Regions from separate parts of the Cryptosporangium sp. NPDC051539 genome, predicted to be linked through region 2. Evidence: riboswitches for the same ligand, from Rfam matches in the RefSeq annotation. Region 2 holds a riboswitch; each other region holds the start of a gene.
What was found. Region 2 has a riboswitch for cobalamin ahead of ACIBZJ_RS04545 (CbtB-domain containing protein). Riboswitches for the same ligand answer to the same signal wherever they lie in the genome.
Positions count from the first base shown of each region.

Region 1: another riboswitch for cobalamin. It lies ahead of ACIBZJ_RS34360 (ribonucleoside-diphosphate reductase subunit alpha); the one in region 2 lies ahead of ACIBZJ_RS04545 (CbtB-domain containing protein).
Region 3: another riboswitch for cobalamin. It lies ahead of cobN (cobaltochelatase subunit CobN); the one in region 2 lies ahead of ACIBZJ_RS04545 (CbtB-domain containing protein).

Region 1 is NZ_JBITDV010000013.1:110,926-113,178, reverse strand. Features, by position in the region: gene ACIBZJ_RS34360 (ribonucleoside-diphosphate reductase subunit alpha) at 1-1,261, opposite strand, end outside; cobalamin riboswitch at 1,429-1,690, opposite strand; gene ACIBZJ_RS34355 (BTAD domain-containing putative transcriptional regulator) at 1,751-2,253, opposite strand, start outside.
Region 2 is NZ_JBITDV010000001.1:966,429-968,681, reverse strand. Features, by position in the region: gene ACIBZJ_RS04555 (hypothetical protein) at 1-68, shown strand, start outside; gene ACIBZJ_RS04550 (MerR family transcriptional regulator) at 65-493, shown strand; adenosylcobalamin (AdoCbl) riboswitch at 632-723, shown strand; gene ACIBZJ_RS04545 (CbtB-domain containing protein) at 824-1,000, shown strand; gene ACIBZJ_RS04540 (CbtA family protein) at 1,000-1,863, shown strand; gene ACIBZJ_RS04535 (SAM-dependent methyltransferase) at 2,030-2,253, shown strand, end outside.
Region 3 is NZ_JBITDV010000012.1:342,042-344,294, forward strand. Features, by position in the region: gene ACIBZJ_RS33670 (precorrin-3B synthase) at 1-743, opposite strand, end outside; cobalamin riboswitch at 832-956, shown strand; gene cobN (cobaltochelatase subunit CobN) at 1,033-2,253, shown strand, end outside.

The DNA of each region.
Region 1 (2,253 bases), on a different contig from region 2:
AGAGGTGGACGACGTTGCCGGGTTTCGCCGTCTGGTTCGCGAGCCGGTTGGACGCGTCCTTGAACGTCATCCAGCCGTTGCCGGTCTGGGCGAGCGTGCGCATCATCTTGCCGAAGAGATCACGAGCCTTGAGCTGACGAACCTGGCGGCCCGCGTGCTCGGCCGCCTCGTAGGCGTTGTCGAAGTCGGCGCCCCAGAGATCCGGGAAGTCCGGGAACTCGTCGGGGTCGAACAGTGACCAGACCCCGTCGTCCTCGACCCGGCGCATGAACAGGTCCGGGATCCAGTTCGCGAGGTTCAGGTTGTGGGTGCGGCGGGCGTCCTCGCCGGTGTTGTCGCGCAGTTCGAGGAACTCCTCGATGTCCGGGTGCCACGGTTCGAGGTAGACGCAGGCCGCGCCCTTGCGGCGTCCGCCCTGGTTGACGGCGGCGACCGACGCGTCGAGCGTGCGCAGGAACGGGACGATGCCGTTGGACTGGCCGTTCGTGCCGCGGATCAACGCACCCCGGCCGCGGACCCGGGAGAAGCCGATCCCGATACCGCCGGCGAACTTCGACAGGTTCGCGACCTGCGCGTACCGCTGGTAGATCGAGTCGAGCTCGTCCTTCGGCGAGTCCACCAGGTAGCAGGACGACATTTGGGTGTGGCGGGTGCCGGAGTTGAACAGCGTCGGCGAACTCGGCAGGTACGCGAGCGAGGCGAGCAGCCGGTAGAAACCGATCGCCTCCTTCGCGGTTGTGCTGAGCCCTGCTGCCACCCGGAGGAGCCAGTACTGCGGGGTCTCGACGACCTCGCGGGTGAGCGGGTGGCGGAGCAGGTACCGGTCGGCCACCGTCCGGAGTCCGAAGTACTCGAAGCGCAGGTCGTTCGTGACGTCGATCGCGTCGTCCAGCTTGCGGGCGTCGCGGGCCACGAAGGCGGCGGTCCCGTCACCGATCAGGCCCTGCTCGTGGCCCAGCGCGATCGACTGGCTGAAGCTCGCGATGCCCTGACCGCGGACTTCCTTGTCGAGGAATCCGGCGAGCAGCCGGGCGGCGAGCCGGGAGTACTGCGGCTCCTCGCCGATCATCTCCGCCGCGGTCTGGATGCTCAGCTGGTCGAGCTCGGCGGTGGTGGCGCCGTCGTAGAGACCGCTGATCGTCTTGGTGGCGACGCGGAGAGGATCGACGTCGGTGAGGTCGGTGGCGTGGCGCTCGACGGCACGGACGATCTTGTTGACGTCGACGGGTTCGGTGGCGCCGTTGCGCTTCCGGACTTGCATCTGCGGCCTGCGCTGAACCGGTGTCTCCGGCGTGGCCTCGGCGGTTGTCACAACTCTCTCCTCGCGAGTACGTCCAGGGTGAGGACGCGCGAGAACAGACACCATCGCGCACAGCGGCGTGCGGGGCTGGCGTCAGCCGTCCCGCGCGGCCTCCGACCGCCGGACCGTTGCCGGTCCGGCGCGCTGGCAGGTCTTCGGACTCGTGGGCTGTGCGCGGGTCGGTACCGCCGGTCGCGCCGTGGGGCGCGCAGGCAGAATCGGTCGCGCGGGCCTACTGGCCGTCGCTTCCCAGGCCGTTGCCGGGCCCAGTGCTTGGTTGACGGCGGTCGTTCCCACTTACCGCTGCGGGGCAGTCCCGGATTCTCACCGGGTTCCCTGTTGCCACGACCGATCTGGACGATCGGCCGAACCAGCTACGAGAGACACCATATCTAGGTGCGCCACAGAAGTCACACACAACATCTCGTGTCGGCGTTTTGCCGGGGCCGCTCAGGCGGATCGGGCGTCGACGGGGCGCCCGAGCAGGTGGGCGACGATCTCGCGGGTGGCCGGTGCCGGCGGCAAGCCCAGCTCGTCGCGCAGCAGCCTGCGCGTGGTGTGGTAGTGCCGGAGCGCTTCGCCCGGGTTGCCTTCCGCGAGGTGCACTTGCAGGACGCGGCGGTGCGCGCTCTCCCGCAACGGCTCGGTCGCACAGGCGCAGAGCGCCGCCTGCAAGGCCACGTGGTAGTGCCCCTCGTGCAGTGCCCGGTCCGCAGCCTCCTCCAGACGGTGCAGGCGTAGCTGACGGAACCGCTCACGCTCCGCGTCGACCCACGGCTCGTCCCAGGCCGGCAGGATCTCGCCGACCAGCTGAGTGATGTCGATCCGTTCGGCGAACGCGTCGTCCTCCACGAGGTGCAGGTCGACCTCGACCACCGGCATGAGACGCATCTGCCCGCCGTCGGTGTCGACGAGGCGCTCGCCGGTCGGCGCAGGCAACCGCCACAGCGTCG
Region 2 (2,253 bases):
TCGAGATCGAGGTGCCGCCGGCCCGGATCGCGGTGCTCGACGGCCTGCTGGAACGGGTCCCGGCGTGAGCGGCACGCTCCGCACCGGCGAGGTCGCCGCAGCGGCCGGAGTGAACACCCAGACGCTCCGGTACTACGAGCGCCGGGGACTGCTGGCCGAGCCCGCCCGGACGCCCGGTGGCCACCGCGTGTACCCGGCCGAGGCGGTGACCGTGCTGCGGGTGATCAAGGTCGCGCAGCGGTTGGGGTTCACACTTGACGAGGTCGCGGACCTGCTGGAGGTCGGGCGGCGCCGTCACCACGGGCTGCGGGCCCGGGCGCGGGAGAAGCTCGTCGAGGTGGAGGAGCGGATCCGGGACCTGCGGACGATCCGCGACACGCTGGCCGAGGCGCTGGACGCCGGGTGCGACGACCTGTCCGCGTGCGCCGCGAGCGACTGCTGCCCGCTCCCTTTCGCCGACCTGACGATCCGCGCCCTGGAGACCCCCCGATGACCGCACCGGCCCCTGGGACCGGGCCCGCGTCCGCTGCCGGTTCCGGGTACGGAGACGACTGCCCCTGCTGACCTCGCGTGCCGCCCGGCGCGCCTGCTGGTTGACCCCCGCAGCCGTCCGGCCTTATGTTCGAACCCACGTGACGGTGCGAGGAAGCTGGTGAAAACCCAGCACGGTCGCGCCACTGTGTGCCGGCTCCCGCCGGTGAGTCAGATACTGGCGCCGTCTCGAGGCCCTACATGCAAGGGGACGCACGATCCCCAGAGGAGGCTTTACGTGACAACTCCGTCCGCCGCTGTCCGGCCCACGGCCAGGCCCGCTGCCACGCCGGTGGTCATCTCCGGCTCGCGCGGTGCCGTCTACCTCGGTGCCGCCGCGTTACTGGCCCTGCTGGCCTACTACTTCGTCGGCGTCGACCAGGGTGCGGTCTCGGTCTTCGGCAACGACGTGCACATCCACGAGTTCGTGCACGACGCGCGTCACTTCATCGGTTTCCCCTGCCACTGATGGAGCTGAAACTGCTCCTGCGCGGCGCTTTGGCCGGCGGGATCGGTGGCCTGTGCGCGTTCGTCTTCGCGCGGATCTTCGCCGAACCGCAGATCCAGAAGGCCATCGACTACGAACAGGGTCGCGGCGCCGCCCAGGAGGCGCTCGACCAGGCAGCCCGCCTGCCGATCCCGGGCCCGGAGCCGGAGACGTTCACCCGGGCCGTCCAGGCCAACGTCGGGATCGGCGTCGGCATGATCGTGTTCGGTCTCGCGATGGGCCTGCTGGCCACCGTGATCTACGCGATCTGCCTCGGCCGGGTCGGGGCCGTACGGCCGCGCGTGCTGGCGATGCTGGTCGCCGGCGGTGCGTTCGTCGGGCTGTTCCTGGTGCCCTGGCTGAAGTACCCGGCCAACCCGCCCGCGGTCGGCAACGACGACACGATCGGCACCCGCGGTGGCCTGTACCTGCTGATGGTGCTCGCGTCGCTGGTGTTCCTCGGCGGTGCGGTCTGGCTCGGCCAGCGGCTCGCGCCCCGCTTCGGGAACTGGAACGCGACGCTGCTGGCCGGCGGTGCGTACGTCGTCGCCTGCGGGGTCGTGATGCTGCTGCTGCCGCCGCTCGGCCACCTCGCGGCGAACGTGGCCGCGACCGGCAGCGAACGCGCCACCGAGACGCCCCTCCCGCTGCGTGATCCGAGCGGCCGGATCGTCTACGAGGGCTTCCCGGCCGACGTGCTGGCCACGTTCCGTCTGTACTCGGTCGGGGCCCAGCTCGTCCTCTGGGGCGCGTTCGGCCTGGTCTTCGGTCCGCTCGCCGAGCGTGTGCTCGCCCCGCGGACGGCAGCCGCGCCCACCGGCGCCCCGGACGCGGTACCGGCCTGAGGCCGGATCGGGGCGGGACCACGCGTGACGGTCCCGCCCTTTTTTCTACGCCGCCCGGCGGAACACCGCCGGTAGGTTCACTGGCGACTGACCGCCGACGGATGGCGCAATCGCATCAGTACGATGAACGGCGCGAGATTCGGGGAGCAGACCGAGAGGCGCCGCCATGAGTTCGGACTCGCCCGTGTTCGCGGGCATCGACACGACGGTGCCCCACTCCGCCCGCCGGTACAACTACTGGCTCGGCGGCAAGGACAACTTCGCCGTCGACCGCGAGTCGGGCGAGCAGATGGCCCAGATCTTCCCGACCGCGCGGGTCTGGGCGGTGCAGAACCGCGCGTTCCTGCGACGGGTCGTCACGTACCTGGCCCGCGAGGCCGGGATCCGGCA
Region 3 (2,253 bases), on a different contig from region 2:
GACGCGCCGGGTGAGAACCGTGCGCCGGGTGAGAACCGTGCGCCGGGTGAGGACCGTGCGCCGGGTGAGGACCGTGCGCCGGGTGAGGACCGTGCGCCGGGTGAGATTCGCGCGCCGAGTGCGAGCCGCGCGGCGACGCGGGCGGGGCCGTCGTCCAGCTCGGACAGGCGCCAGGCCCCGGAGGCCTGTGCCTCGCGCTCGGCGAGGAAGGCCCTCGCGGCGGCGATCAGGACCGGAACGGCCTGGTCCGGACCCACCCGCAGGCCGCTGTCGACCCCGGCCAGCAGCAGCCTGTCAGACCCCAGCAGCACGGTCACGTCCGCACCCAGCCCGGCCACGTCGCGGTCGGTGTCCACCGCGAACAGGAACCGGCCGGGGAGCTCGGCCAGCTCCGGCGCACCGCACAGCGCCGCGTCCAGCGCCGACACCACCGCCTGCACCCCACCCAGCGGAGACGCGACGATGTTCCGCACCCGCTCGTGCGTCTCGGACGGGAGCAGCCCGGCCGCGGCCAGCCGTTCGGCGAGCGCCGCCGGGTCGGACACGCCCCGGATCTGCAGATTGGCCCGGGACGTCAACTCGATCGGCCCGAACGGAAGCAACGCGTCCCACTGAGTGAGGCTCACCACGCCGCCCGGCACCCGGATCCGGGCCAGACCGCCGTCCGCCGCCGGGTGGACCTGCAGCGCGCCGGGGCAGCTGTCGGCCGCCGTGCGGCGGGGAGCGGGCGCGGCGGTGGGCATAGCCGGATGCTACGTGTCCCACTTGGCGCCACTTGACGGAAGCGACCGTGATCACCACTGTTGAGAAAGCCAGAAGCGGTGTCGGACGGAGGAAGCCGGTGTGAATCCGGCGCGGTCCCGCCACTGTCACCGGGGAGCGACCTCGCGCTCGAAGCCACTGCGTCACCGCGGGAAGGCATGCGAGGGAGCATCGATCCGGGAGCCAGGAGACTCCGGGCACCGCTGAGGCAACGGACCACCGTTGCCGAACCACGACCCGGGGCGCGGACCCCGAGTGAGGACGCCCCGCGTGATTCTGCTGCTCTCGACGTCGGACACCGACCTGCTCTCGGCGCGGGCGAGCGGGGCTCCCTACCGCCTCGCGAACCCGGCCCGCACAGGGGTAGACGATCTGCCCGCGCTGGTGGACGGCGTGGACCTGGTCGTCGTCCGGATCCTCGGCGGACGCCGGGCCTGGGAAGAGGGCCTGGACGCGCTGCTGGCCGGACCGCGGCCGGTCGTCGTGCTGGGCGGGGAGATCGCACCGGACGCCGACCTGATGCAGCTCTCCACGGTGCCGGCCGGTGTCGCGGCCGAGGCCCACGCCTACCTGGCCCAGGGCGGCGCGCCCAACCTCGAGCAGCTCCACAACTTCCTCAGCGACACGATCCTGCTCACCGGCCTCGGCTTCGAGCCCGCGGCCGACACCCCGACCTGGGGCGTGCTGGAACGGGCTCCGAGGGGCGGGGCTTCGACCCCGGCCAGCGGACCGAACCTCAGCGACCGCGCGCCGGAAACCCGCCGTCCGGTCATCGCGGTCCTGTACTACCGGGCCCACCACGTCGCCGGCAACACCGGGTTCGTGCACTCGCTGTGCGACGCGATCGAGGACGCGGGCGGGCGGGCGCTGCCGGTCTTCTGTGCTTCGCTGCGGACCGCCCCGGAAGAGCTGATCGCGACGCTCGAGACCGCCGACGCGCTGGTCGTGACCGTGCTCGCGGCCGGCGGCACGAAGCCCGCCACCGCGAGCGCCGGTGGCGACGACGACGCCTGGGACGTCGGCGCGCTCGCCGGCCTCGACGTCCCGATCCTGCAGGGCCTCTGCCTCACCAGCAGCCGGGCGACCTGGGACGCCAGTGACGACGGACTGTCCCCGCTGGACAACGCGACCCAGGTCGCGATCCCCGAGTTCGACGGCCGGATCATCACGGTGCCGTTCTCGTTCAAGGAGATCGACGACGACGGGCTGACCGTCTACGTCGCCGACCCCGAGCGCGCGGCCCGGGTGGCCGGCATCGCGGTGAAGCACGGCGTCCTGCGGCACATCCCGGCCGGTGCGAAGAAGATCGCGCTGATGCTCAGCGCGTACCCCACCAAGCACGCCCGGGTGGGCAACGCGGTCGGTCTCGACACGCCGGCCAGCGCCGTGAAACTGCTGCGGGCGCTGCGGGACCACGGCTACCGGGTGGGAGACCTCCCGGGCGTCGAGTCGCAGGACGGCGACGCGCTGATCCACGCGCTGATCGCCGCC